One region of the Rothia sp. HMSC036D11 genome, then DNA from elsewhere that is predicted to be linked to it. Evidence: predicted binding sites of a transcription regulator. Region 1 holds the regulator's gene; the other holds the start of a gene.
The links. The regulator LexA, encoded in region 1, represses DNA repair genes until DNA is damaged. The targets are predictions, from matches to a motif close to TCGAACANNTGTTCGA.
Positions count from the first base shown of each region.

Region 2: a site for LexA is predicted at 1,519-1,534, ahead of uvrA (excinuclease ABC subunit UvrA). Genes of this name have one in related genera too.

Region 1 is NZ_KV815302.1:14,631-29,647, forward strand. Features, by position in the region: gene efeB (iron uptake transporter deferrochelatase/peroxidase subunit) at 1-315, opposite strand, end outside; gene efeO (iron uptake system protein EfeO) at 523-1,863, opposite strand; gene efeU (iron uptake transporter permease EfeU) at 1,907-2,893, opposite strand; gene HMPREF2958_RS06520 ((deoxy)nucleoside triphosphate pyrophosphohydrolase) at 3,171-3,611, opposite strand; gene HMPREF2958_RS06525 (cation diffusion facilitator family transporter) at 3,678-4,628, opposite strand; gene HMPREF2958_RS06530 (TrmH family RNA methyltransferase) at 4,694-5,638, opposite strand; gene rplT (50S ribosomal protein L20) at 5,810-6,190, opposite strand; gene rpmI (50S ribosomal protein L35) at 6,304-6,498, opposite strand; gene infC (translation initiation factor IF-3) at 6,667-7,368, opposite strand; gene HMPREF2958_RS06550 (DUF1844 domain-containing protein) at 7,741-8,169, opposite strand; gene HMPREF2958_RS06555 (SseB family protein) at 8,232-8,942, opposite strand; gene HMPREF2958_RS06560 (HisA/HisF-related TIM barrel protein) at 9,130-9,882, opposite strand; gene HMPREF2958_RS06565 (hypothetical protein) at 9,887-10,066, opposite strand; gene HMPREF2958_RS06570 (imidazole glycerol phosphate synthase subunit HisH) at 10,105-10,767, opposite strand; gene HMPREF2958_RS06575 (LysM peptidoglycan-binding domain-containing protein) at 11,060-11,701, opposite strand; gene lexA (transcriptional repressor LexA) at 12,161-12,829, shown strand; gene HMPREF2958_RS06585 (VOC family protein) at 12,932-13,300, shown strand; gene HMPREF2958_RS06590 (ATP-dependent DNA helicase) at 13,463-15,017, opposite strand, start outside.
Region 2 is NZ_KV815315.1:55,689-70,705, reverse strand. Features, by position in the region: gene uvrA (excinuclease ABC subunit UvrA) at 1-1,497, opposite strand, end outside; gene HMPREF2958_RS08520 (MBL fold metallo-hydrolase) at 1,675-2,448, shown strand; gene HMPREF2958_RS08515 (formate--tetrahydrofolate ligase) at 3,061-4,773, opposite strand; gene HMPREF2958_RS08510 (zinc-binding dehydrogenase) at 5,001-6,041, opposite strand; gene HMPREF2958_RS08505 (MerR family transcriptional regulator) at 6,222-6,575, shown strand; gene HMPREF2958_RS08500 (CTP synthase) at 6,787-7,275, opposite strand; gene nrdF (class 1b ribonucleoside-diphosphate reductase subunit beta) at 7,506-8,483, opposite strand; gene nrdE (class 1b ribonucleoside-diphosphate reductase subunit alpha) at 8,610-10,790, opposite strand; gene nrdI (class Ib ribonucleoside-diphosphate reductase assembly flavoprotein NrdI) at 10,763-11,293, opposite strand; gene nrdH (glutaredoxin-like protein NrdH) at 11,363-11,590, opposite strand; gene HMPREF2958_RS08475 (App1 family protein) at 12,380-13,483, opposite strand; gene HMPREF2958_RS08470 (hypothetical protein) at 13,755-14,246, opposite strand; gene HMPREF2958_RS08465 (polysaccharide deacetylase family protein) at 14,391-15,017, shown strand, end outside.

The DNA of each region.
Region 1 (15,017 bases):
CTTAATCTCATCCTTCGATGTGGTTTTAAGAGTGAGAGCCGCGAAATACATGCGGTCTTGGGCATCTGTCGAGATACCACTCTGATGCTCACCAAAGAAAGAATATGAGTCTTTAACAGCAGACTTACCCGAGGCCTCAGCATTTTTTTGGTCTTCTGCGGAACATCCAGCAAGAGCGCCTACAGTTGCCACAGAGGCAGCCGCTATACCTGCGCCCGTCATCAGAGTCCGTCGACTGGTACCACGAGATACGTCTGACTGGTCAGCAGTGTGGGATTGCTGAACCTGTGTCGTGGGTGTCTTTTCTTCACGCATGAGATATTCTCCCTAAATATTTTGGAGATTATATGACAACTGTGTGTCAGTTGAGTATTTGAGAACCGACCGCCCGCAAGTGTCTCTGTATCCGCGATTATCTCGCGAATGTAGAAACGCTCACGGACGGCTCAGCATCTAGGCAGCATCTCTCAACGCCATCAATCCCCTGTGTGATCAGGATCTGTACGTTGAAATGCTGATACGTTACTTAGCTGTTGCCGATGAGGTACCTGCCGCTGGCTCGGAAGCATCCTGCGAAGCTCCAGCGGAGGACTCAGATGACGCAGCCGGCTTCGAAGAAGAAGTATCATCGCTCTTGCCCTCAGCGGACTCACCGCCTGCCACGGTCTCAGTCATCTGCGAGACAGGCTCTGCGAGCGCAGTCACGGCATCGGAGAGCTCACGGACTTCTTCTTTGCTCAGCTCGTTATAGGGCTTGAAACCGTCGCCCTGCTTGTACTTATCCAGGATCTTCTGCACGGCGTCGAATTTCTCTTGCAGAGTCTTGGCAAGCTCAGGGTTCTTCTTCTGCAGAATCGGCAGAAGGTTTTCGTAGTCCACCTTCGCACCATCTACGTTACCCTGGAAATCGGAGAGGTCAGTGTGTGACCAGTTCTCTTCCTCACCGGTCAGTTTGGTGTTGACAACCTCGTCCAAGAGCTCTTTCGCACCATTGGAGATCTGGAAAGCATCAAGCTTAAACTTATCCGAATGCACGTAATCGTACAGCTCTTGGGTGTCCTTCACGAGCGTTTCGCTGACTTGTTTACGTTCTTCAGTGGTAAGCGGCTTGTATTCTTTTCCGCCGTTGGCGTCTGCCTTAGGCTGCCACAAGTCTTTCTCGATCTTGTGCCAACCGGTCCACTCCTGAATCTTACCTTCTTCGAGATCGGTTTCACGCGCATCCAGCTTGAGGTCTAGGGTCTCACCGTAGCTTTCCGCAATGGGCTCGATGCGCTCGTAATGTATACGGGCCGCCGCGTACTTAGCTTTTGCCTCCTCGTTCTTGCCTTCTTGGTAGAGCTTGGCGAACTCGTCAGTATCGGTTTTAAGCGCCTCGACCTGGTCTTTCACGTATGAAGAGTATTGCGTAACTGCGGTATCGCGCATAGCCTGCTCATCAGCAGAGATGGGCTGAGCGCTCTCGTTCTTGACAACTTTAAGATCACCCTTGATGCCGTCGCCAACCATACCGGGCTTGCAGGCTGTCTTATACGAGCCTTCAGGAAGTTCAACAGTGAGATCACGAGAAAGGTTGGGACCAATGTTTTCGACCTCAGAAATAATGCGCAGTCCGTCGGAGCCTAGGACGTAGAACTCGGTCACTTTCGAGCCTTCGTTCTTTACCTTGAAGGTGACTTTACCAGCTTTAACTTCAGTGGCAGAAAGCTTGCACTCGGTATCGGTTGAAGTAACCGAGATGGAACCGTCAGCGGTTCCGCCAGAACCACCTGAGGCGTTATTCGCGCTATTGGGCGTGCACCCGGTCAGCGCAATAGCGCCGACTGACAGCAGGGCACCTGCGGAGTATAGGGACTTTCGCATTGTGTTTTCCTTTGTTCGGGGACAGAGAAATATGAAAAATCAGTTATCCGGCATCGGAAGTAGGGGTCTTAATACCTGCAGAGTTGGAGGAAGAAGCAGTTTCACCAGTGATTTTATTAGCCACCTTCGATACGTGCACCATGCCAGATGCTTGAGACGCATCAGCAGCTTTACGCGAAGGGGTATGACCTCGCTTTTGTTTCCAGAAGAAGAGGGGCATAACGATACCCACGTACAGCACCCACGCTATAGCTTCGACCCACGTGGTAGTGGTTGAAAGGTTAAAGACTGCTTTCAGGATCGTGGCAAGGAAACCGCCCGGTTCGATAAAGTCTTGAGAAGCGAATGCTATATTGTTCAGTCCCGGCAGTATTCGTGCTTCCTGTAGATCGTGAATACCATAGGAGAGCACACCAGCAGCAATAATAATAAGGAAAGCACCGGTCCAGGTGAAGAACTTCGCAAGGTTGATCTTCATAACGCCGCGCATCATAGCCCACGCAATGAGTACTGCCGTCAAAATACCGACAATGGCACCAATGACAGGAAGCACCGTGCCTATCTCAGTGCCTTGAGTAGCGGCGCGAGTGGCAGACCAGATAAAGAGCGTGGTTTCAAGACCTTCACGCCCTACTGAGAGAGTCGCGAGAACTATCACGGCCCATGAGCTAGTTTGAACCGCATCAAGTTTTCCGTGAAGTTCCGCAGAGAGGGCGCGAGCGTTTTCCGCCATCCAGAACACCATCCAGGTGACAAATCCAACCGCAATAATCGAGAGGGAACCGCCGATGGCTTCTTGGGCTTCAAAGGTCAGCGTTTCAGGCCCAAAAGTCAGAATTGCTCCGAAGATGAGCGAAACAGCGATGGCGGCTGCAACGCCAATCCAAATAGGTGGGAGAAGGTGATTACGCTTGGTCTTGTGCACATAGGCAATAAGGATACCCACGACAAGCGCGGCTTCTAGCCCTTCCCGTAAACCGATGAGGAAGTTACCAATGAATATTCCCCATGATTGTGCATCAAGACCCATAATTCGTCACCACGTTAGATTAGACAAAATTTCTTTTCTTTAATTTAACTCTAAAGGTTCCCCGGGTTACAGACCCCATCAGGATCGTGTGAGACTTAGCACACCATAAGTGTAGTGTTGGGATAGGCATAGTTTACCTACAGAATGTCTGCATAATAACAAGGGACCCAACGCTTGTTCAGAAAGAAATATCCGTTAACCTTTCATTTTTTCCAGAAATAACGGATACTTATGCCTTTACACTCTGGAAATGCCTCACAAGACGCACCGTTATATTTCAGCTCTGATGGAGTATGCTCAGCAGCTCCCGCACTATAGGCAAGTCGGCGGGAATCCAGGGTAAATCAAGAATATCTTGACCGCTCTGCTTCTTCACTGAAACCCATCGAAGTTCACGATGATCTTGGAGTGGTAAAGGCTCACCCCTGCTAATCTCGGCAAGGAACACCCGCATAGCAGCCTTCTCGTTTAAGACCCAGCCTTGCGGATGATCTCCCTGTACCTCAGAACCAAGATGTACGCTCACACCAAGTTCTTCCATCAGTTCACGTTCCAGCGCCTGCTCGCAAGATTCCCCCGACTCAACCTTGCCACCCGGAAACTCCCATAAACCCGCAAGGGATTCGGGTGCAGACCGCTGCGCAACAAGCATCCAAGAGGGTGATTCAAGGCTGTCTACAATAGCAGCGCCCACCACTTGAACGGAATATTCCGACATCTGTTCCTTTCGAGAATAAGCATTCCAGCAGACCAAGAAGATCTATAAGTCCGAGATTTCTACCGGCTAATGGGATACGCTCGTGGAGTCCTGCGCTTCGGGACGGTAAACATCCGGTTCCAGATATATAACACGTGCCGCCGGTACCGCCTCACGAATACGTTCTTCAGTTTTGTCGATCTCATTCGCAACGGTAATTCCCGTATCAGCATCATGAATGCGGATCTTAGCCGCAACTAAAATCTCTTCAGGTCCCAGATGCACAGTCTTAATATGAATAACACGACCCTGATCCCCGTTTTCGATCGCGGCACGAATTTTCGCGAGATCCTCCGGGGAAGCGGCCTCTCCCAGAATCAAAGACTTCATCTCTGAGGCGAGGAATACGGCGATAAATACCAGAAGTACACCGATAGCCAGAGTACCGGCGGCATCCCACAGTCCGTTGCCAGTCAGCAAAGTCATCGACACACCGAAAAGAGCCAGGATTAGACCAAGGAGTGCGCCCGCATCCTCCAGCAGAAGTACCGGAAGCTCCGGATTCTTTGAGGTACGTAAGAAACGAAACCAGCTCTGCTGCCCCTTCATCTCGCGCGATTCTTTAATAGCAACGCGGAACGAGTTACCTTCCAGGAGAATAGAACCTACAAGTACCGCAACCGGTACCCACTGCCACTCCGTAATTCCGTGAGGGTCATGCCATTTCTCGTACCCCTCGTAGAGAGCGAAGAGACCGCCAAGCGCGAAGATAATAATAGATACGATGAAGGCATAGATATAGCGGTTACGCCCGTAACCAAAAGGATGCTCTTCGTCTGCTTCTTTTTGCGCTACTTTGCCGCCTATCAGCAGAAGTAACTGGTTACCCGAGTCTGCTACCGAGTGAATAGCCTCGGCCAACATTGAGGATGAACGGGTCAGAAGGTAGGCAATAAACTTAAGAACCGCAATGCCTAGGTTTGCGCCTAAAGCCGCAAAAATTGCGCCTGATCCGGTGTGACCAGAATGAGCGGACATTCTTTCTCCAATACATGTCTGTGTTTCAAAAGTTCTTATTTTATGTGAGCCGCCGAGTCAGGAAGCTACTGAGTCTGGTGTTGTGCCATTGCCGAAGCATAGAGGCATATCGCTGCAGCAGTACCCACATTCAGCGATTCAGCCGCACCATACACTGGAACTGCAATGCGCATCGTCGCCGCAGATTTCTCCTCGGCGCTAAGTCCCTGAGCTTCATTTCCAAAAAGCCACATAGTAGGGCGAGAAAGGTCAAAAGCACCTTTTACTTCCGCTGGGGTCTCACCGCTAAAACCTGCGCGAAGAACTGCCGCGTGGTCAATAAGGTCTTGAAGATTTACAGTACCGTACCCATCGGCGGCAAGCACAACGATTCCCTGAGATTTTACGTCCTCGGCAAATTCTTCCAGCTCAACACCTTGAATAATGGGAACGTGAAAGAGAGAACCTGCCGTTGAACGTACTGTCTTGGGGTTATAAAGATCAACCGACCCCTTCGTGGTGATAACGAGGTCGGCCCCTGCCGCATCCGCCACACGCAGAATAGTACCCGCATTCCCAGGGTCCTGAATCCTGGATAGTACAGCGATAAGTTTAGGGTTGAGGGCGTTTTCACCCCATAAGACAGAGAACGAAGTATCCACCATGAACGAAATGGCAATAATACCTTGCGGGGTTACGGAATCCGCCATAGCCGCCAAGACTTCATCGGTCACGACACGCATAAAGACACGGCGGCCTTCCTCAGGTGTAGGGGTACCGTGTGCTTGTTCCAGAAGTTCAGCAATATCGGGGTGACGCTCATAAGCACTTTCCGTAACGTACACGGCGTCTAACACCGGCGATTGCAGATGAGCTTTCAGCGCCTCACGCACGGCTTGGGGTCCTTCGACCATGAACTGTTTTTTCTTGGTACGACCACGACGAGTGCTCAGTTTGGCGATGTCACGTACACGATCAGCATGCGGATTCGACATCACGGTTGGGGAACTTATGCGTTCTAGAAAATTCACCCTTTAAGGGTACAGGCAAAAAAGGTAACCGATGCGCTCCCCCGCGCACACTGAAGTGGGGCTGCATGTACGGGATTTTCTATATCAGTAAGAAAACGGTCGCCGTCATGAGACACGGCGACCGTTTACGCTTTAATACCCGCACTGCTGCAGGCATTACCTGGCTCTCAGTTACGCTTTAGGAGCCGAGGTATCCTCAGGTAGGTTTTTCTTAGCTATCTCAACCAGAGCGTTGAAAGCTGCTGGCTCGTTCACAGCGAGCTCAGCCAGCATACGGCGATCAACCTCAACACCGGCAGCCTTAAGGCCCTGAATAAAGCGGTTGTAGGTCAATCCCTGCGCACGGGATGCAGCGTTAATACGCTGAATCCAGAGGCGACGGAAATCGCCCTTCTTCTTACGACGGTGGTCGTAACTGTATACGAGCGAGTGGGTGACCTGTTCCTTAGCCTTACGGTACAGGCGCGAACGCTGACCGCGGTAACCGGATGCACGATCGAGAATAGTACGGCGCTTCTTATGCGCGTTAACCGCGCGCTTCACACGTGCCACGTGTGTCTCCTTCGTCTTATGTCCTGAACGGCCATCATGTTATACCGTGCAGGAGCGAGTCTTGGTCTGTGATGCGGGTTTTCCCGCTTCTCTAGGCGAATTGTAAGCGTAGCTTACTTACCCAGCATCTTCTTAACAACCTTTGCCTGGCCACCGGTAACAATCTGGTCAGATGCCAGACGACGGGTCAGACGAGAGGACTTATGCTCCAGGTAGTGGCGGCGGTTCGCCTGCTGGCGCTTAACCTTGCCGCTACCGGTGAGCTTGAAGCGCTTCTTAGCACCAGAGTGGGTCTTCTGCTTCGGCATAGCTGCCGTTCTCCTTACATTCATCCCCGCACGAGCGGAGTAGCTTGAGGGGGAAGAGTGCCCTCCCCCAAGGACGAATTACGATCGGGGATTAACCCGCCGCACCGAACCCAAAGTTCAAGGACGCCACCTCCACGAGGGGCGCCCCCAAGCTGTGTTTCGGCTCTATTACTCGGCTGAAGCCTGAGCTTTCAACTCGGCAGGCATAGCATCTGCCAATGAGTTACTAACGGGCTTCGCCGTAGTCGTGTCGAGACGCTCGCGACCCTTGCGGTTGCCTGAGTTCTGTCCACGGCGCACTTCTGCTTTACCGCGAAGCGGTGCCAGAACCATCACCATGTTGCGTCCATCCTGACGAGGACGAGACTCAATGGTGCTCACCTCAGCCAGTTCTTCTGCCAAACGCTCAAGCAGACGCACACCCATCTCGGGGCGCTGCTGTTCACGACCTCGGAACTGAATCATGGCCTTGACTTTATCCCCACCGGTCAAGAAACGACGAGCGTGCCCAACCTTGGTTTCATAGTCATGGGTATCAATCTTCAGACGGAAACGGATTTCCTTCAGAACGGCGTTAACCTGTTTCTTGCGGGATTCACGAGCCTTGACCGCAGCTTCGTACTTGTACTTACCGTAGTCCATGAGCTTACAAACGGGCGGTTTCGCGTTCGGGGCAACCTCGACAAGGTCAAGTTCGGCATCCTCAGCAAGACGCAAGGCATCTTTAAGAGGAACAACGCCTACCTGCTCGCCACCGGGGCCAACAAGTCGGACCTCCGGAACGCGGATACGATCGTTTATGCGTGGTTCGCTAATGAGTAGCTCCTGTGCTCTGTGGGTTTCCCCGTGAATATTATCCGTGGCGAGCACTAAAAAAGCCCTCGCCGTTTACAAGCGAAGGCACACATCGAATACCGAAAATTCGGTTATCTAACCCGTCTGCCTCACACCATATGCGGGCGGATGCGGGTGGGAGTAGACTCCACTTGCAAACAGTACATTAGTCTACCGGGTTTACAGCTAATTCACAAGAAAATGCCAAGAACGATAACCTTCTTCGTCATATTCCCGTTTTATCCCTGTGAAGCCGGTCAGTCAGCCCAGTAAACCTGCCGTGAGGGGCAGCTACGATTATGCGCATTACGCTACCCCGCACAAGGCAAAATCTTATCTGAAAACCTGTGTAGCGAACATATGAAGATTTACATTCACGGATCGTTCAAGGTACTTCAGCACGCAGAATTAGTACACAGGACCGGTAAATTTCTCGCCAGGCCCTTGCCCCGGCTCATCTGGGATTGACGATGCTTCCCGAAACGCCAGCTGTAACGTCCGCAGCCCATCACGCAGCGGGGCGGCATGCTGCGAACCAATTTCCGGCGCCGCCGCCGTCACAAACCCCGCCAATGCAGTAATAAGTTTGCGTGCTTCATCCAAGTCCTGTAACTCCGCAGCATTATCTTCGGCAGCCAGACCGCATTTGACGGCTGCAGCGCTCATGAGATGGACAGCCGCAGCACCGATAATCTCAACGGCTGGCACATCAGCAATATCCCGCATCTGTTCACTAACGGCATGCACTTGCTCATCAGTTAGCTCTGTACCGCCGTGTACAGGTACAGATTCGTTTGATGATGCGCCAAATTGAAAACTATTCGTCGTGTTACTCATGGTTCTAGAATCTCACACTCTCTAAAGTTCACCAAGACATCATCAACAGAGACTACACAAATCTATGAAGCAGAAAGAAGCTTAATTTGCACAGAATCAACCGCCTGTGACATAAGGTCGCTGCTCGCCAGACTCCGCTGAAAATCCTGAATTACCATATTGAGCTGTTCGCGGGTGAGTCCGGGAAGAACAGCAAGTTTAATCGCAAGCTCAGGACCAGGTCCTCCGCCCCTTAGGATCTTCCCCGTGCCTGTGCGTGCCTGTACGCCGTCACCAACATCGCATTGAACATCCACCAAAGCGGGTTGTGTAGAGATAAGGCGCTTTAGTTCATTTAGTACCTCGTCGTTGAGATACGAAGGGATCCACGGTTTCCCCTGCGCCAAAGACCAAACAGCGGGGCGACGTACCACAAAGGTGAGGTTCTGACCAGGATTCACAACGATGAGTTGGTTATCATCTTCCACAGCACTCAATGCCGTTTTACGCATAGAGGCTGCAACCGGGCGAGCTTGCGGATGCCACTGCGTCAAAGCATCAACACTCGTAAAAACAGGAAGAGCTTTTCGACCATCTGGAGCCTGCAAGCTAACTAATGCCATATCAGCTTCTTTATCAGATACCAGACCATCATGGGTTATATGAGCTTGTGAAAGCTGAGCAACAATCGGAGCAAATATTCGCACTTCACTCAACGCTTCAACAACTGCTGCCTCATCAACTTCATCAGCTTCAAAAGAGGTCAGAACCCGGGCTAAATCTGGGTTCGTCAAGCCATCGTCTCCATAGTATTGATGGGTTTGTGACGTTCCCTCTCCTAGGTTCCTCCCTTTCCAGGGCTGTCCGCCAGTATCAGTTTGCCTCCCAGCGCTGCGCAATTGAGCCGCAATATGCTCTGGCAACGCGCGCCGTGCAGCTGCACGCTTTTGGGGTTCAGACAGATTCCGTTGTTCTTGTGGGTTATGAGGCATCATCATTAGCCGCCTTACGAGCCTCCTCAAAAGTAAAATTGCCGACGTACAGTGCCTTCCCTAGGACAAGACCTTCCAAGCCCTGATTCGTCAGCGCACGAAGAGTGCGAATATCTTCCAGGGAAGCAACACCTCCCGAAGCCACAACGGGATGCTCAGTGAGACTGAGAACTTCACGAAGCAGCTGTAGCCCAGGCCCTGAGAGAGCACCATCTCGGCTTACATCTGTCACAATATATCGGCATGCTTCCGCAGTTTGCAGCCACCGCACCGTGTTATGCACGGAATCGCCACACCATTCGGTCCCACGTGCTACAACGGTTCCATTGCGAGCGTCCAAACCCAGAGCTATCCGCTCACCATAGTGTCCTAGTGTTTTCTCTAACCATGCCGGATACTGCAGCGCCGCCGACGTCACATTGATGCGATCGGGTTCAAGACTCAAGGCGAATTCCAAAGAACGTTCATCTTTAACACCGCCACTGACCTGTATTTTGATAGGATTCTGAGCTGTCGCACGAACTCGATCAATAACCTCTCGAAGGATGCAGGTGTTGTTACCACGACCAAACGCCATATCCAGATCAACAAGGTGAATCCATCGTGCCCCCGCACGACACCACGATAGAGCCGCTTCCACTGGATCTGTACCCTCACTCTGTTGGGAGAGGCGACCGCCTACGGGACGCACTGCACGCCCCTGAGCAATATCGACTGCGGGAAGAAGTTCTAGAGTACCCATATTCTTATCCCTGTGACCCGTATACGAAAGTTACATATGCTCCGTAGCCGAAGAGGGCTAAAGCAATAATCCACAGCACAATCTGCGCGCCAAAAGATATGCCCTGTTTACGGAAAGATATACCCCCACCGGCAAAGAATGCCCCAACAGTCATAAGAATAAGTCCGGAGTATAGAGGTGACATATGATGCTCCTTCGCAGTTTTTCGTAAAATTTATGATGCTACAAACGGTTCATGACGGGAAGATGCGCAACCCAGCGGCGAAGAAATTCTTCACCTGCAGCACCCGAAGCTACCGGACAAAATTGAATTGCTGTGAGAGGACCATTCTCGACAGCTGCAATATAACGCGGATCTGCATCAGTCCAACTGACAGCAGGCGGCTCCATATAGTCTATACTCTGGTCAAAATCCCAAGTAAACACGCCATCCTCTGCCTTGAAGTTCAAGGGTTCAGGAAGATCCTGTAAAAATTTACTGGACGCAGCAGCCTCAACCCTATAGTGTCCTCGATGAGCCCCAGCGGTAGCCAGATCTTGTGCAGCACCCGGCCACTCTCCCAGTGCAGAAATATCAAGGTCTCCAAGATCTGGGTTCACGGTTCGGATAACTTCAAACAGCATCCCAAAACCAGCCCCGGCAACGAGGACAGGACGACCGCCTGCAACGCGCCTGCCAAGCACCCGATCACCGTGGAATTTCCGCACAGCCTCGTATGTTTCGAGAGATTTCTTATGGCCAGCAATCACCATACCATCAGCGTCTCGTAGAGAATTGAGATCTGTGGTAACGAACGCTTGGGCACCGACGCGCTCGCACGCTTGCTGGAGCTCGCCATATGTACCAAATTCGCCAAGTATAGCTACGGTGGGACGTGTGGGCATAGAGACTCCTTAGTTCCGCTCCCACCGGATTCCAGACGAGTAACCGGGCGAGCATACAAATGTCATGTATCTCTAGGGTACAAACTCCAAGGTTTCTGCCCCTAATCTCACGCTATCATTGCATACCGCATGTTACATCGCCTGTATTGAGCACCATATGTCCATAAAAGGGCCCTACGCGATACAGGTCCCTTCAAAGCCACCAGTCTCAAATTAGTCATGAGAACAAAGAATGCAGATAGTTATGATAAGCGCACATCCAGTCACGTTTTCTAGATAGCAACTATGACTGCTATCGCACATTTGGGACTTCTAGACGCTGCCCGACTTTGACAGTTGAACCCTGCAGATCATTAAGTTTACTGATCTGCACCATGGTGTCGCGTGGATCAGTCTTCGGGTCTACCTCTTGCGCAATATCCCAGAGCGTATCTCCAGATTGAACGGTCACGTACCGGGTTCCTGCACCTTGAGAATTATTTCCAGCGTTTGCTGTATGCGGCGATATAAGAATGAACGCCCCAAGAACGACAAGGGCCGCCAGCGTTATCAGCGGAATGCCAAAAACCCAATTTTTCAGAGCCCTAGAGCGATGCATAGCACGTGTGAAAAATGAGGGATTGCGCTTATTAACCACCGACACACCTTTAAGTTTTTCTGGAACCCGCCGCTGTCCGCTTGATGTTTTACCGGTTACGCTCTGCTGAGTCTGAGAGGAAGATGTGACGTTCACTTTCTGTGGTGCAGCTGAGAATGAAGTCTCGTATACAGCTTGTACTTGAGGAAAAGTCAGTCGAGGATGAGGATGAGGCACACGGGAACGGCTCGGTGAAGCATAGTGTGTACGTGCTCGATAAGAGCCCTGACGAACACGAGCCGGGTGAATGACGGTTAACCCCGCCGGAATCCGGGAGGAAGAAGCAGCCGTTGCCATAGTATTTTCCTTTCCTCTGGTGTGTGACAAGTTCATATCCTCGCCGTTACACACCATTCTCAATGCTCATAATGCGGTTGGTATGAGTTCATATTCCTGCAGAAAGCACATATTTTGCTTTCGGATTCTCTTAAGATGCTCTAGAAATACCGAAGTATTTCGAAGACCGATAATCCCTGCATAGCAAGAGCTTGAACTAGAACATCTCACCGAAAGACCTCAACTTTTATCGAATATGTCTTCCGTAGACACCAACTATATCGAATCTAGTTTCGATAGTCTAGTAGAAAGTTACTAAATATTTCTTCGATTATATTCGAGATTCATAGAATATTTGTTTGAAGTTTTCTCTCTGATGCTTTAGACTGAGAACGAGACGGTTCATCATTATGCTTACCTGGATCCAGTCAATACTCTAGGAACCATGGCGTGCGTAAATAGTTAGAAAGAAGGCTCCGCATGACACCCGAAGCTCAGCGCCCTCCGCTGACTCCGCGTCAGCAGAAAATTTTGGATGCGATTCGTACAGAAATCGAGCAGAAAGGGTACCCCCCTTCGATGCGTCAGATTGGCGATATCGTTGGATTGGCTTCACTTTCTTCGGTGACTCATCAGCTCGGTCGTCTTGAGAAGATGGGATATATTCGCCGCGATCCAAAACTACCGCGTGCCATCGAGATTCTTGACGATATAGAGTCTGAGGGCGCTTCAGCCCATTTTCCGGAGCTGCCTACATTTGAGGTGAGCGACGAGGATATGGTTCCCGTGCCCCTCGTAGGTCGCATTGCTGCTGGTGGTCCTATTACGGCTGAGCAATCCGTTGAGGATGTTCTCTCTCTCCCCCGCCAGCTCGTGGGCAGTGGGAAGCTTTTCATGCTTCGCGTCAAAGGGGATTCGATGATTGACGCCGCCATATGCGACGGTGACTGGGTTGTTGTACGTGAACAACACACCGCCGATAATGGAGATATTGTTGCGGCTCTTCTTGACGACGAAGCGACCGTCAAAGTATTCCGCCAAGTAGATGGTCATACTTGGCTGCTCCCCCGAAATTCCCAATATGAGCCCATACTCGGCGACCGCGCCACGGTGATGGGTAAAGTAGTTTCTGTTCTGCGAAGCATCTAACAGGGACCTTCTGAACTGCGCGCGTTTTTCTCAAAAGACACGCGCTAGAGGTTCCGTTCCTGCGTATTCAACCGTCTCATGTCCAGAAGGAACAACAGCACAATGATTGACCGTGAGATCGTTTTTATTGTCTATGTATCGGATATCGAGGCCTCAGTGTCCTTCTATACGAGCATTCTAAATCTTGAGGTCAGTTTTACCTCGCCACGCTATGTCACCATGGATTTAGCGCCGGGAGTCTCGCTAGCGTTGTGGACCGGAGCAAGCAATACTCTTCATGAAACTTCAACACGTACCTCTGAGGTATGTATAAATCTCAAGGGCTCCGATGCAGAAATCCTCACGCAGTACCAAGCCTGGGTGGAACAAGGGGTTGTCATATTGGAAGAGCCCCATCGTGATGTATTTGGGATGACTTTCGTAGCAAGTGATCTAGATGGGAACCGTATCCGAGTTGCCCCGATAGACTAACTAATTACTATAGGCAGCCATAAACGCACAATACATCAGGGAGGGTACCGTCGAACGGTACCCTCCCTTTCCCACATTACATCTATGGACGCTTCGCTACGTTTATGTCTCGGTACCAGTACCGGAATACAACGTGTATTAAACCCGCGTATCTTATTGCTTTTAGTCAATACTCTGATAGAGCCGTTCTAAAGCACCCAAAACAACATTCTTATCCTGGGTGGTCCAAAGGTTAGGCATCGCCCGCATCAGGTACCCACCGTATCGCTGAGTCGCCACCCTAGAGTCAAGGATCGCCACTACCCCGCGATCGTGGACGGAACGTATCAATCGCCCTGCTCCCTGAGACATGCGGATTGCCGCATGATATGCCGAAACAGCCATAAACCCATTCCCGCCTTTTTCTGCCACGGCACGGGTACGCGCTTGAGCGAGAGGATCGTCTGGGCGCGGGAACGGTATACGGTCCATCAGTACCAGACGACAGGAATCCCCGGGAACATCCACTCCCTGCCAAAGGCTCATGGTGCCGAAAAGACAAGCATTTATATCTTCAGTAAACTCCTCGACAAGAGCCCGCAATGAGGACTCTCCCTGCAAGAGAATATTCAAATCTGTGTGCTGACGTACATATTCAGCCGCCTGCTCGGCACCTCGCTTCGACGAGAATAACCCCAGAGCCCCACCACCAGAAGCTTCACATAATTCGCGTAATCGTTCGAGCTGCTGAGGATTCACGCCAAAGCTCGGTTTGGGCAAGTCGGAAGCCACGTATAGAATTCCCTGCCGTGGATAATCAAAAGGAGAGCCTACATCAAGACCTTCCCAGCGCGGAGCCTGCGGCCCAGCCAGCCCTAGGGAGCCGGCTACTGCATCAAAGGATTCACCCACGGTAAGGGTTGCACTCGTAAGAATAACGGTACGGTCCTCAAAAAGCCCCTCACGCAAACGGCTTCCGATGTTCAAAGGAGCAACGTGGAGTGTGGCGGGATCCTGATCGGAAGCTGCGGTATATCGTCCGTTTTCCCAACCACCCTGGCGCGATAACCACAGCACTTCGCGATGTTCGGCAGACTCCAGCATGCGCGTTGCGGCATCGTGTACCTCAGAAACACGTGAACGAGCCATCTGAAGCCCGGCATCCGCCTCTTTATTGTCACTCTTAGAGTCGGAAAGCGCCGCCCGTGCGGCATCGGCTACAGCCGCGAGTGCGTTCAGAAGTCGCCCTTCGAGCCTTTCTAGCAAGCCCTCAGAAACACCTTCACATGCGGTTTCTAAAGAACCGGCGGCTTGTTCAAGCGCGCTGGAGTCTGCTTTGGAGTTCTTGCGGATATCGCGAGCGGCACGCCTAATTAAGGAAGCAGAAAGGGAATCCGTCACCGCGCCGGTCACGCGGTCTGCAAGCTCATGCGCCTCGTCAATAATAGCGATATCGTGTTCGGGAAGTACACCTAAACCTTCAAAAGCGTTGATGGCAAGCAGCGCATGATTAGTAATCACAAGATCAGCTTCGTATGCTTCTTGGCGCGCCCGCTCACTAAAGCACTCCTCAACGAGGGGGCAGCGTTTTCCCAAACACTCTGAGGCGCTCACGGATACCTGCGCCCAGGCACGATCCGATACACCGGGTTTAAGTTCATCGCGGTCGCCGGTCTCGGTTTTTTCCGCCCAGGACCTTAACCGCAGTACTTCTTCACCGATGCGAGACATACTACGC
Region 2 (15,017 bases), on a different contig from region 1:
GTAATCGAGCCCTACGTCCAAGAGGAATTGCAAGCGTGCATCAAGCTCTTTAAGTACCTGGTCGGCAATCTTAGCCTCACGAGGAGTCAGCTTTAGGGCGCGCATAAAATCTAAGGCGGTACGAAGTGGCATAGCGGTTACATCCGCAATGGATTTACCCTCAATTTTGACGCTGAGAATAGTAGGGTTCAGCCGCGCACCGTGACATACCGGGCATGCAACCTGACGCATATATTGTTCGTAGCGATCACGCGCAAAATCAGATTCAGTTTCTTGATGTTTACGCATGATATTGGCTTTAACACCCTCAAACCCGGAAGTATAGCGGCGTTCGCGTCCAAAACGGTTGCGGTACGAGACCTCAACTTTAAAATCTTTGCCCTCCAGAATTGCTTTGCGAACTTTGGCAGGAAGATCTTTCCACGGAGTGTTAAGATCAAATCCGAGCTCTTCGCCGAGACCTGCAAGAAGACGCAGCCAATACTCGGTGGTAGATTTTCCCTGCGACCACGGAGCGATAGCGCCTTCACCCAGAGTCATATCTGGGTTGGGCACTAAAAGATCCTCATCAACTTCAAGCCTGGAACCAATACCATCGCAAGCCTGGCATGCGCCAAAGGGCGAGTTGAAGGAGAAGGCGCGCGGCTCAATAGTATCCACCTGCAGGGGGTGGTTGTTGGGGCAGGCAAGGTTTTCACTAAATGTTCGGGTGCGTTCGGGTGAATCTGCCTGTACATCTACGAATTCGATGAGCAAGCGGCCATCGGCTAGTCTGAGTGCGGTCTCCACGGAATCGGTCAGTCGCTGGTGAATACCCTCCTTAATCACGATACGATCTACCACAACGTCAATGGTGTGTTTGTATTGTTTCGCTAGTTTAGGAGGATCCGAGAGTTGAACTGTTTTTCCGTCCACCCGGGCACGCGAATAGCCCTGTGTCACCAAGTCTTTGAACAGATCAACAAACTCACCTTTGCGAGCTGATACCACGGGGGCAAGAACCTGCAAACGCGTACGTTCGGGGTATTCCAGCAGTGCATCGACAATCTGCTGCGGGGTTTGCTTGGTAATTTCTTCACCGCACACTGGGCAGTGCGCACGCCCTACACGAGCCCACAGCAGGCGCATATAATCGTAAATCTCGGTTATGGTGCCTACCGTCGACCGCGGGTTTTTTGAAGTAGATTTCTGGTCGATAGAGACCGCTGGCGATAGCCCCTCAATAAAATCAACATCAGGCTTATCTACCTGCCCAAGGAACATACGCGCGTAGGAAGATAGTGATTCAACGTACCTGCGCTGTCCCTCTGCGAAGATGGTGTCAAAAGCAAGTGAAGATTTACCAGATCCCGATAGCCCTGTAAAAACCACCATTGCGTCACGTGGAATCGTAAGATCAACGTTCTTGAGGTTGTTTTCGCGAGCACCCTGCACACGAATGCTGCTAAGGTCATTTGAACGCAAAGGGGCGGTTGCTGATCCAGCACGGGGAGGCATCGAAAATCCTTTCGTCTATCTTCGAATCTACATTCTACGCTCTTTCGGCGGGGATAGCATGCTTTATGATGCGGGTTTGACTCGTGGCGAACGTTTTTCCTGGTGACTTTCATTCCCGTTACCCCCTTATACCTGCCGCTAGAAACGGGATATACACCGCATCAGTACACTGGATATATGGCTACTTATCCCGAATCAACTCTTATCTTCGAAAATCCGGAATTTACAGTACGTGCCCTAAGCGTCTCAGACATGGATAACAGCGTCTACCTGATCACGATTCGCCATACTGGTGAGCAAATGCTGATCGATCCCGCTTATGATACAGAAGCACTGTATACCTTCACGCTTGAGGCAATCATGCAGGACTGTCCAAACCTAGCCCTTACAGAAGAGAACGACCGCCGAGTGCGCATTCTCGAATCTGAAGAAGATTTCGAGCCTATCCCCCGCCGTGCTCTTGGCGTGACGGGTATTATGGTCACCCATGGGCACTGGGACCACATTCGTGCTCTGCGCGAGCTTGAATCTCTCACCGGTGCCATTACTTATGCAGGATCCGCGGACACCGAGGCCATTCGTGCGCAAGAAAATTTCACGGTCGAAAACGAGTTAAACGGCGGCGAAGTTTTTGATTTTTACGATACAGAGCTGCAGGTGCGCGCTATTTCCGTTCCCGGGCATACTCCCGGATCCATCGTATATTCTGTGCAGACCACATGGGAAGATGACTCCCCTGCTACCTTGCTTTTCACCGGCGATGCGCTCTTCCCCGGCGGCGTAGGCAAGACCGATTCTCCCGCGCAGTTTGGCGAACTTTTCTCAAACGTTCTTGAAAAGCTCTTTGGAAACTTTGATGATGAAGCGATTGTGCTTCCGGGTCACGGGCGTTCCACAACATTAGGCACCGAGCGTCCGCACCTTGAAGAATGGGGTTCACGGGGCTGGTAGCCCAGTACATCCTGTAGGCTTTCTAGCAGCACAAGTCTGGTTAAACAAAACGACCGCGCTACCATAGCGCGGTCGTTTTATGACACCCGGGGGTATCTATCACTCACTCAAACACAAGCAACTCGAGGACAATTCATGAAACCTTCGATCACTTGATAACTCAAGTTTAGCCTACTTTTGGGTCGGTTTTCTACATGGTTTTCACTCTCCAAAAACCTTAGATAAGCTGAGCGCATATTTGTAACCATTCTGTTATTTTTACCCCGCATGAAAGCAGGGCATTTAAATACCAATCGAGATTTTATTGATTTTTGTATGGCGTAAATCACTAAAACTTTTTTCTGGAAGTTCCGCGTCATACAGCCATTTTTCAAGGTATACCCCTAAATAACAGTATTGTTAAACCCGCGTAATCATGCGGGTTCTATACACCAATTGGTCTGTTTGAATGGTTTTTTCGCAACACACACGAAATCGGTAAAAACTACCCCTCGGTACAGCCCGCGAAGACACAGAAAAGGTGCCGTGCGCATCCCAACATAACGAGGATGCCCACGGCACCTTATCAAGCTTGCCTTCGTCTTTTATGGGCGAAATATGACCCAGAAACCACTACGAAAGACCGATCATCGTACCGTTTTCATCAAAGCCAATACGCTCTGCAGCAGGGCTCTTGCTCAGACCGGGCATGGTGCGCATCGTGCCGCAAATAGCGTAAACATAACCGGCACCTGCGGCAAGACGAACCTCGCGCACAGGCAAAGTCCAGCCGGTGGGTGCACCCTTGAGGGAAGCATCAGAAGAGATCGACAGGTGGGTCTTTGCAATCACCACAGGTAGATGCGAATACCCCAGATCGGCAAAACGCTTAAGCTGCTTTGCCGCTGCGGGAGCAATCGAGATACCGTCTGCCCCGTAAACCTTAGTAGCAACCTTCTCAAGCTTAGTTTCGAGAGAATCCTCAAGATCATAGGTGTACTCCAGGTTCGAAACGTCGTCGCAAGCCTCAGCAACCACATTTGCCAGGTCAATCGTACCCTTGCCACCCTCAGCAACACCATGATGGATAGCTACGCGAGCGCCAGCCTCTTCGGCAATACGGCGAATAGCTTCATGCTCAGAATCGAAATCGGTGGGGAACGCGTTAATAGCCACCACCGGCTGCACACCGAAGTTACGCACAATCTCAATGTGCTTCTTCAGGTTAGTAGCCCCTGCTTCAACGTCGGCAGGGTTCTCTTCAAGCATGCCTTCGGGCAGAGGCTTGCCCGGTACGATCTTGTACAGCCCAGAGTGGGATTTGAGGGAACGTACGGTGACAACCAGCACAGCGGCATCAGGCTTCAGCCCTGAGATTCGGCATTTAACGTTAAAGAAACGTTCAGCACCCATATCTGCACCGAAACCTGCCTCAGTAATCACGTAGTCGGAGTATTCCAAGCCAACGTAGTCAGCGACAACTGAGGAGTTGCCGGTAGCGATGTTCCCGAAGGGTCCCGCGTGAATAAGTGCCGGAGTGTGTTCGAGAGTCTGAAGCAGGTTGGGGTTAATGGCATCCGCCAGAATAACAGCCATTGCGCCATCAGCCTTCAAATCGGCGGCGGTGACTGCCTCACCATCGTAGTTCAGACCGATAACAATCTTCGCCAAACGTTTGCGCAGGTCCTCAAAGGAGGTTGCCAGCGAAAGAATCACCATGATTTCAGAGGCACTGGTAATATCAAACCCGGTCTGTCGGGGCACGCCGTCAATACGCTCACCCAGACCGACTACGATGTTGCGCAGGGAGCGGTCGTTCATGTCGATAACGCGGCGCCACTCGATAGCACGGGGGTCGAGACGCAGGTCATTACCCTGGTGCAGGTGGTTATCGATCATGGCGGCCAAAAGGTTGTGGGCTGCGGTAACGGCGTGGAAATCACCGGTCAGATGCAGATTTAGCTTCTCCATGGGAACTATCTGCGAATAACCGCCGCCAGCGGCACCGCCTTTAATACCGAAGGTTGGTCCCATGGCAGGCTGGCGAAGCGCCAGCGCAGCTTTACGTCCGGTCTGGGCGAATCCCTGTGCTAGCGAGACAGAGGTTGCGGTCTTACCTTCGCCGAGCGGTGTGGGAGTTACAGCGGTAACGACAATGTACTTGGAACCGCGCTTTTGGGCGGTTTCTGCGTTGGTGCTTTCGTCGAGCAGGACCTTGGCAACATATTTACCGTAGGGCTCCAAACGATCTTCGCTGATGCCGTTCTCGGCGGCTATTTCGGTGATGGGCTTAAGCTCAGCAGCGAGAGCAATTTCGAGGTCGGAAGGGAAAGGCTTGTTCGTCATCATTGTCCTTAACAAGTAGAAACCAACAGTTCCATATCCCATTCTATGCTCTAGCTCACGGATTGTCGCCTAAATTTATATGTGAGATATACGGCGAGGAAAATATGCCATCTTGCGGAAGGTCTCTTGACACAATGTTCCCAGGTCAAAGACGAAGCAACTCCCACGCTCATGATTCAGTTGTTCATGCTCGCAGGAGTTTCTTCGCTCGACAGTAAATATAGTTACTACATCGTCAGCAGCACCTTGGTCGCGGTACGCTGATCCATTGCCTCATAGCCCTTGGGCGCTTCGTCGATGGGCAATACTAGATCGAAGACCTTACCGGGTTCAATCTCACCCTTGTAAATCAGGTCAATCAGGGTCGGCAGGTATTTACGAACCGGCGCGGGGCCTCCTTCAAGATGAACCTGTTTGTCGAAGAGCACATCGGTACCGATCGAGCTGTCGTGGGGCACGCCTACGAAACCGATGTAACCGCCGTGACGTACGCATCCGAGGGCTTGGTCAAAGGCCTGCTGAGTACCAACAGCCTCCACCACGCCGTGCGCTCCCACCCCGTCAGTAAGCTCTAAAACCTTGGCGATACCTTCTTCGCCGCGTTCTTCCACCACATGAGTTGCGCCGAACTGCTTAGCCAGCTCTTGGCGCTTGGGGTTGCGAGACATCATGATGATCTTCTCAGCGCCCAGCTGCTTAGCACCAATAACTGCGCCCAGACCAACGGCACCATCGCCAACTACAACAATAGCCTTACCCGGGCCGGCCTTGGCGGCGTCGGCTGCGTACCAGCCAGTCCCCAGCACATCGGATGCTGCCATCAGATGAGGAATCTGCTCTGCGGTAGGGTATGCGGGAGTCTTAACCAAAGTGCCGTCTGCGAAAGGAATACGGGCGTATTCCGCCTGGGTACCGTTCGAGCGCATACCAATGGAATCATCGCCTGCAGCAATGGCCTTAAGGCATCGTGACGGGTAACCATCCCGGCAGGTTGCACACTCACCGCATGAGATGCAGAAAGAACCAACGACAAAGTCACCAGGCTTGACGGTCTTAACATCGTCGCCAACTTCGATAACCTCACCGATATATTCATGACCCATCTGCTGATGGTCTACAGGCTGCGCGCCACGATAGGGCCACAGGTCAGAACCGCAAATGCAGGATGCGGCAAGTTTAATAACGGCATCCGTGGGTTCCAGGAGGGTGGGCATGGGGCGGTCTTCTACGACGACCTTACCGGGTTCTTCCATAATGACTGAACGCATTAGCTGTACTCACTTTCATGTAAATTCTTTAGGTTTTAACCAGTCGTTGTATTAGAGTACGCCCTTCGAGTTACTCGAAAGCAAGCACCATGGAAGATAAAAGCTATGTTATTCCACATCTATTTTTGAGAATAAAACTTAGTATCTTATACCTTTGGGGTGCCGTGAGATACTGGAATTATGAGTTACAGCGTCAAAGAAATCTCAGAAAAGCTTGACATAAGCCCGCATACGGTACGGTATTACAGTGACAAAGGCCTTATTCCCACTGTGCAACGAGATGAACATGGACGGCGTGTTTTCACCGAAGAATGCGTGGGGTGGTTTGAAACGATTCACTGCTTACGTGCATGCGGTATGAGCATTAACGATGTCAAGGCCTATGTAGACCTCAGCCGTCGTGGCGTGTCTACAGCATCAGAGCGTTTACACATTATCGAATATTACGCACACGTTGCCCGTCAGCAGCTACTTGATGTTCAGCGAAGGATTTTGATTTTGTGGACCGAAAAATTGCGTACTACCAAGATTTAATGGCGCAAGAGAATAAGAAGCATGCATAACCTAGCGCTCAATTTATTAGTGAATATCGAATATAAATCGGGGTACCTCACACCATTTTAGGTGAGGTACCCCGATCATTATTCCTCTCAGAGAGTATGTGTGAAAGACCCGTCTACCCAAGCTATCTTTTGATACTCTCTAGCATTGGATCTCGCCACCTTACACAGGCTGGATCTTCTTCTTATTCATGAAGGGTTACCTGCGATGCAGGAAGCTGCTGCACCTTCAAGGACGATGCAGGAGCATTGGTGTAAACCCTTACCTTAACGGTGCGCCCTTCCATGGTGCACTTATCGGGCGCTCCAAGCACGGATCCCTCAACAGTGGCCACGTGGAGAGTACCGTTACTTTCAGCAGCTTCGGCACGTACATCAAAACAAGTTGCGGTACCGGTCGGTACGCTAAAGGTAATCTCATGATCACCCGTCACCTCATAATCCGACCAGTTAACAACATGTTCATGTTCCAAGGGGACGGAGTTCGAATCATGTACTGCCGGAGCTGAGATACCTGCATCCGAGCTAGTTGCCGGAGGAATGACCGGAACGAACGCCTGCACATAGGCAGAAGCTGCGGGGGCGGACAGCATCGAAGCGCCCAACGCGAGAGAGACGGCACCGACCCCGACCAGGGTGGCACGCCGAACGGCTGACAGCGTAGTCTTAAACATGAGCATCGCTCCTTTGCTCGACAATTGCTTGCACCTCCACCCTATAAGTTTTTAAATCTCAAGTGAAGAGTTACATAAAGATGACACACCCAAGATTTAAAAAAATTTTTACGAGTCTCCTAGACTCCCCTGAATTTGACGCACAAAACCCGTATATTCCCTATGTTTTCAAGGAAATATACGGGTTTCTTAAAGTTATATCTTCCTGATCTCAGGATCAGTTTTTGAGACTAAAAATCCCAGTCCTCATCCTCAGTGTTCACGGCTTTACCGATCACATAAGATGAGCCAGATCCCGAGAAGAAGTCGTGGTTCTCGTCGGCGTTGGGCGAAAGAGCCGATAAAATAGCAGGCGAAACATTGGTCACGCTCGCGGGGAACATCGCTTCATACCCCAGGTTCATGAGAGCCTTATTCGCGTTGTAGTGCAGGAACTTCTTGACGTCTTCGCTCCAGCCCACACCGTCATAGAGTGAATGCGTGTAGGCTACCTCATTCTCATACAATTCGTACAGCAGGTTGAAGGTGTACTCCTTAAGTTCTGCCTGCCGTTCCGGGCTCTCTTTTGCTAAACCACGTTGGAATTTATAGCCAATGTAGTAGCCGTGAACAGCCTCGTCACGAATAATCAGACGAATCAGATCGGCGGTATTCGTCAGTTTAGCGTGTGCCGACCAGTACATGGGCAAGTAGAACCCTGAGTAGAACAGGAAGGACTCCAGCAGCGTAGAGGCAACCTTCTTCTTGAGCGGATCATCCCCCGTGTAGTATGCGAGAATAATCTTCGCTTTCTTCTGCAGGTGCTCATTTTCGGAAGCCCAACGGAAGGCATCGTCAATCTCTTTAGTCGAACTCAGAGTCGAGAAAATCGAAGAATACGACTTAGCGTGCACCGACTCCATGAAGGCAATATTGGTGTATACGGCCTCTTCGTGGGCGGTGACTGCATCAGGCAAAAGAGACACAGCACCAACGGTGCCCTGAATAGTATCCAGCAGAGTCAGCCCCGTAAAAACACGCATGGTCAACTCTTTTTCTTCTGCCGTCAAGGTCTTCCATGAGGGAACATCATTGCTCAGCGGAACCTTTTCAGGCAACCAAAAGTTACCGGTCAAACGGTCCCATACCTCAAGATCTTTATCATCTTCAAGACGGTTCCAGTTAATAGCCTCAATCGGGTGGTCGACGAGGTGCACTTTTTCACTCATGTGTATCTCCCAGATTGGATGTCACGCCCACACAGGCATGTAATATTTTCTAAGTTACCAAGCGAGTCTGTTTCGGGGTACAAGAAGAACCTCTTGCACCCCGAAACCCGTAAGATGCTGACTCATTTACAGCATGCAGGATACGCAGCCCTCAACTTCGGTGCCTTCAAGAGCCATCTGACGCAGGCGAATGTAGTAAATAGTCTTGATACCCTTACGCCATGCGTAAATCTGGGCACGGTTAATATCGCGAGTGGTCGCAGTATCTCGGAAGAAGAGAGTCAAGGACAATCCCTGATCCACATGCTGCGTTGCCACGGCATAGGTATCAATGATCTTCTCGTACCCAATTTCATAGGAATCTTGGAAGTATTCCAGGTTATCGTTCGTCATGAACGGTGCCGGGTAGTAGACTCGCCCCAGCTTACCTTCCTTACGAATCTCAATCTTAGAAGCAATCGGGTGGATCGAAGAAGTCGAACCGTTGATGTACGAGATAGATCCGGTGGGCGGAACGGCCTGCAAGTTCTGGTTGTACATGCCGTATTGGGCTACATCGGCGGCAAGCTGAATCCAGTCTTCGCGGGTCGGAATATGATGCTTAGCAAACATCTCACGCACCCGTTCGGTCTGCGGTTCCCATTCCTTCTCAATGTACTTGGCGAAGAACTCACCGTTAGCGTACTTTGAACTCTCAAACCCTTCAAAGGTCACGCCGCGCTCCTTGGCGATCTCCATGGAAGCGCGAATAGCATGGTACGTCACCGTGTAGAAGTAAATATTGGTGAAGTCCAGACCTTCTTCGGAACCGTAGTAAATGTGCTCACGCGCCAAGTACCCGTGCAGGTTCATCTGCCCCAGACCGACCGCATGGCTCATATCGTTACCGCGTTCGATAGACGGCACGGAACGAATATCGGATTGGTCGGAAACTGCGGTAAGCGAACGAATAGCGGTTTCGACGGTTTTTCCTAGGTCATCACCGTCCATGGTCATTGCGATGTTGAGAGACCCAAGGTTGCACGAAATATCTTTCCCAATTTCGGCGTAGCTCAAATCGTCATGGTAAATCGACGGCTTTGAAACCTGCAGAATCTCCGAACAAAGGTTAGACATGATGATCTTGCCTTCAATCGGGTTAGACCGGTTAACCGTATCCTCAAACATCACGTAGGGATACCCGGACTCGAACTGCACCTCAGCAATAGTCTGGAAGAACTCGCGCGCGTTGATCTTGGTCTTGCGAATCCGCGAGTCATCCACCATTTCGTAGTACTTCTCAGAAACGTTGATATCTGAGAAAGCTACTCCGTAGATACGTTCTACATCGTAGGGCGAGAACAGATACATATCTTCGTTACGCTTTGCCAGCTCGAAGGTAATATCAGGAATCACAACGCCCAAAGACAGGGTCTTAATGCGCACCTTCTCGTCCGCGTTTTCACGCTTAGTATCTAAGAAAGCATAAATATCGGGGTGATGCGCGTGCAGGTAAACCGCGCCTGCACCCTGACGAGCACCCAACTGATTTGCATATGAGAACGCATCCTCAAGGAGCTTCATCACAGGTATAACACCGGATGATTGGTTCTCAATCTTCTTGATGGGAGCCCCAGACTCACGTAGGTTCGTGAGGGCGAACGCAACACCACCTCCACGTTTTGAAAGCTGCAGGGCAGAGTTGATGGAACGGCCAATCGACTCCATATTGTCCTCAATACGCAGCAGGAAGCAGGAAACGAGCTCACCACGCTGCTTCTTACCAGCGTTCAGGAAGGTCGGGGTTGCGGGCTGAAAACGACCGGAAATGATCTCATCTACGATCTCTTCTGCAAGTTTTCCATTGCCTTCAGCAAGAAGCAGAGCCACCATGCATACACGATCCTCGAAACGCTCCAGGTAACGCTGACCGTCGAAGGTCTTGAGCGCGTAGGAAGTGTAGAACTTGAAGGCGCCTAGGAAGGTGGGAAAACGGAACTTGGCAGCATAGGCACGTTTGAAAAGAGACTTCACAAAGTCAAAACTGTACCGGTCGAAGAGTTCCGGCTCGTAGTACTGATTCTCAATCAGGTACTCGATTTTTTCTTCGAGATCGTGGAAGAAAACCGTGTTGTTATTAACATGCTGAAGAAAATACTGACGTGCGGCTTGACGGTCGGCGTCAAATTGGATCATGCCGTTTTCATCGTAGAGATTCAGCAAAGCGTTCAGCTCGTGGTAACTCATACCTTTGAACTTGTCAGGTACCGCTTTGGAGCTGTGTCCGGCACCGAGAGTCTCTAGCGCTGAAGGCAGTTTTGCGTCCAAAATTCTTCCAATCCTTTGTTTACTTTTTCGACATCTGAGGAGGTTCCCATAAGCTCGAACTTGAAGAGCAAGGGAACATCGCATTTCTTCGCCACAATATCTGCTGCGATTCCGAAGAGAGATCCGAAGTTTGTATTTCCCGATCCGATAACGCCGCGAAGCTGGCGACGGTTCTCTTCGTTGTTCAGGAATTTGACTACCTGCGGGGGAACATTGCCTGCACCTTCAGGCTTCCCGTATGTGGGTACGCACAGCACATAGGGTTCGTGCATAACGGGAGTCTCATCCTTAGTTCGCAGAGGAAGGCGCACGTTTCGTGCCCGTAGTTTCTCAACGAACTTATGAGTGTTGCCTGAAATTGAGGAGAAGTAGACAACGAGCGGCGAATCCTTACCCAACGAGCTTTGAGTCGCTCGGCCCTCAGCGGCATCACGTGTCTGAAGAATAATCTTCTGAATCTCAGCGTTCTCATGCGTAGGATTTTGTGCGAGGGGGGTGCTCATATTTCTCCTTACTCCACGATCGAATACCCACGGAAATTCTGTGGGTTGAGTCGTGCTTGACGCTGCCGCCTATGCTAATGCAAGCGCGTTAATCTTGTCAGGCTGGAATCCTGACCAATGCTCTTCACCGGCGATGACGACCGGTGCCTGCATGTATCCGAGGGACTTAACCATCTCTAGCGCCCGGGAATCTTCCGTAATGTCTACTTTGTCGTAGTTGATGCCCTTGGCGTCTAGCGCCCGGTAGGTCATGTTGCACTGAACGCACTGCGGTTTGGTGTACACGGTCACTACCATCGGTTTTCTCCTTGTCAGCCCCAAGGCGGGGCGTAATTGCGTGAATACTTTGTGTGCAAGGCAGAGGATTCTTGTGCTTGATGAGACTTCCTTTAGCTCTAGAAGACTGGAAGCATTTCGTCATCGGCCGCGCAAAGAATCGAGCCGGGTATTAATACTACATGTTGTGTCTGAAAATTTCTCTGGCACAAGATGCTGTGGTGAAGTGTGGATGTTTTGTTCGAGAAACCCACACGCGAGCACAAGGACATTCAGTTTATCCACACCTCAGGAGAGTGTAATTCCGCTAATTATTGCGGACAATACAGAGTTATCCACATATCGGCTCTATGAGCGGAACGCGCATCGCTCTTTTAAACTGAAAATCTGTTCTGTTTTTTCAGGGCGAACAGGCCTTTGTGTGAGATTTCTGGCATTGTTTCCCTCTTGATTTTTAAGCTTTTATACCCATTCCTTGATTCTCTGCGGAACGAGGCTGAAAAACTCGACTGGAATCCACCTACATGCGTCGTGTTGGAAGTTTTTTATGGCTTTTGAGAGTATGGCAAAGATGTGATTAAGAAATTTTTGAAACATTCAGATGATCGGCGTGTTGTTGGGTTTTTGTGAAAGAAATCGTCAAACCCATTAAAACCCACATCTCGTATGAGGTCAGTACAGTTCGCCTGTGGATAAGCGTAATGATCTACTGTCTCAATAGTTGATCTTCCTCTGCCAGCCCTCAAGATGAGGTCAGCTCTTCCCCACGCTACAGAGAACAGCCATACAGATGTATAACCTAATACGTGTTTAGAGAAGTCCTCGGTCACGAAGCAGTCGGCTCAATGTATGCCCGTCATTCGCCTCCATCCACAATGGAGAATTTGTCATTTTTTGCGCTCTCTGATCGCTCCAGACCCGCCCAGAGGCGAGAACGCTCTCCCCCACCGTGAGGTTACGAATCATAATAGCGGCGACGTTCTGCGGGTAGCGCACCGCAAATCCGTTGTATATATCCGGGTCACGCTGTCCGTCGTCGCCGATAAGAATCCACCGCATCTGGGGAAATTCTTGGGCAAGTCGTTTTAGAGAGTTCACTTTGTGTTGGGACCCCGACCTAAACCAGCGGTCAGGAGTTGGCCCCCAGTCTGTTAATAGGAAGGTTCCACGCGGGTAGCCATTGCGGGTCAGAAAGCGACGCAGTGTCGGTGTGATATTCCAAGCGCCAGTGGAAAGATACATAAAAGGTGCCTGAGGATGTGCTCGATGAATGCGGTCCATGAGCACCGCCATGCCCGGGGTCGGAATGCGCGCGTGCTCATCCAGTACAAAAGAGTTCCACGCAGCGACAAGAGGACGCGGCAACATAGTCACCATAACGGTATCATCGACGTCTACGATAACCCCGATTTTCTGGGATTCCGGAACGATATAAACGTTAGTTTCAACGGCGCGGGAACCCGGTACATACATGATGACCTTATGCATTCCGGCCGGTAAGTCTAGGTCAAGGCGCACATCCAGCACTCCACCACGGTCGGTTTGTACCTCAAACGTATGGCCCGCAATAAGAATAGTCACATACACATCCGACATGGCAACGGTGGTAAAAGCCCGCCACCCGCGCGTTGGGTTATCGGTATCTTCGGTACCTTCCACCACATGCAGGAGTTTTTCAAAAGCAGCCGTCTTATAGAGGGCACGCCCAAGAATACGCACCCACCCGGATTCAGTATCTGTGGCTACCCGTCCATATCCTTCAGATGGCACCACAATAGGCTCACGCCCGTGAGCCACAGCTCGCTGTTCACGCCAACGATGCACGGCATCGCCCAAACGATACCCTAGGTTAACGGCTTCACCGGCAACTTCGGTGACCACGCTGCGCAATTCTTGTGGGCCTAGATTCTCCATGCTTTCTAGTTTTCCATATCTTGCAATAAAACACCCTATTTTCAAGTTCGGCCTCTAAAGCGTCCTCATCAATTAGTTTCTTAGCCGTTCAACCTTTTTCTCAGGGAGGGGTATTCAAACGGGTTAAAAGAAAAGGATCTCGGTTCCCCTCTACTGTGGAAACCGAGTCCTTCTCTTTCGTCGTTAGGGCTGCTACAGATTTAGTGTGTGCGATAGATCAGATACTCTCAGCCGATGAAGGAACAAGTATCAGTTCAGTGCTCACCACTTTCTAGTGATGCTCAGACTGCCCGGATTCTTCAGTATGCAGCTGGAATGGGCCTGAGCTGAGTTTTACCTGGCAGTACGCCGCGCCTTTACCTTCTGCTTGTTCTACGTGGTGCACAGGCTCTTCTTCACCGGTAACTTTGATACCGCATTTCACTACGTCATTAGGGTTATCCGCATAAACAGCCACCTGAATAACCTTGCCAGCCAACTCATGGTTATCAGCCGAAGTCAGCCGATAGTAGTTAGTTTTCGCTTCTAGACTCTGCTCGGCAGAATTGATTTCTTGACCGTCTTGAAAGATCCGAAGCTTTCCAGTTTGAGCCTTATAACCATTATGTTCACTGCCGTTTAGGACCTCGGCGGAGACGGTAATATCGCCGCGATTTCCATAGTCTGGAGCGGAATTCAGAGACAAACCGGGCACAACTTCTGCGGAGCACCCGGTGAGTAATGCAACCGAAGCGGCCGCAACGAGAGTAATTTTCTTGACCATATGTCCATGGTAACAGTAGGCTACAGGCGAAAACGCTAGATGATGCAAGGTTTCAGCATTGTATTCGTACTAGTCAAAATCTGACACTTTCGCAAAAGCGTCGATTGTCATCTCTTGAGCTAACCGCACGTTATCCTTAAGAGTATGTCGCACTCTCCTTCACGCCGTCTGCTTCTCGCTGGTTCTCTCGGTGCATTAGCACCGATTATTTTTGCCTCCACGCCCAAGACCATTAATGCGACTACTAGCGATTTTTCCTCTACCGCTCATGAAACACAGGATAATGTTCCTGAGTCGCTCACGTTCTCTCCCGCAGCGCCGCCAAAGCCGAATGAAGGTTTCAACGTAGCAACTATTGCGAAACAGCCGTGGTCTGCCCCTATGACCCGCCTGCCGGGTGAAGGACGTTATATCGCGTGGACCGTTGACGATGGAGTCAGCCCAGAAACAATTCGAGCCTACGCAGAATTTGCTGCGCGTACCGGTGTGCGCCTAACCTTCTTTGTCAATATGACCTATGTGGGGTTCACTCAAAATGTTGATGTGCTTAAGCCGCTAGTGCAAACTGGACAGCTTCAAATTGCAAACCACACCTTTAGTCACCCCGATTTAAAAACTCTCAAAGATGATCAGATTAAGCACGAACTAGAGAAGAACGAGGCTGAGATTCAAAGAGTTTTTGGGGTCTCGGCAAAGCCTTATTTTCGTCCCCCCTACGGCAGCTATGATGCGCGAGTGCTCAAAGTAGCCGCTAGCGTAGGATACACGCGC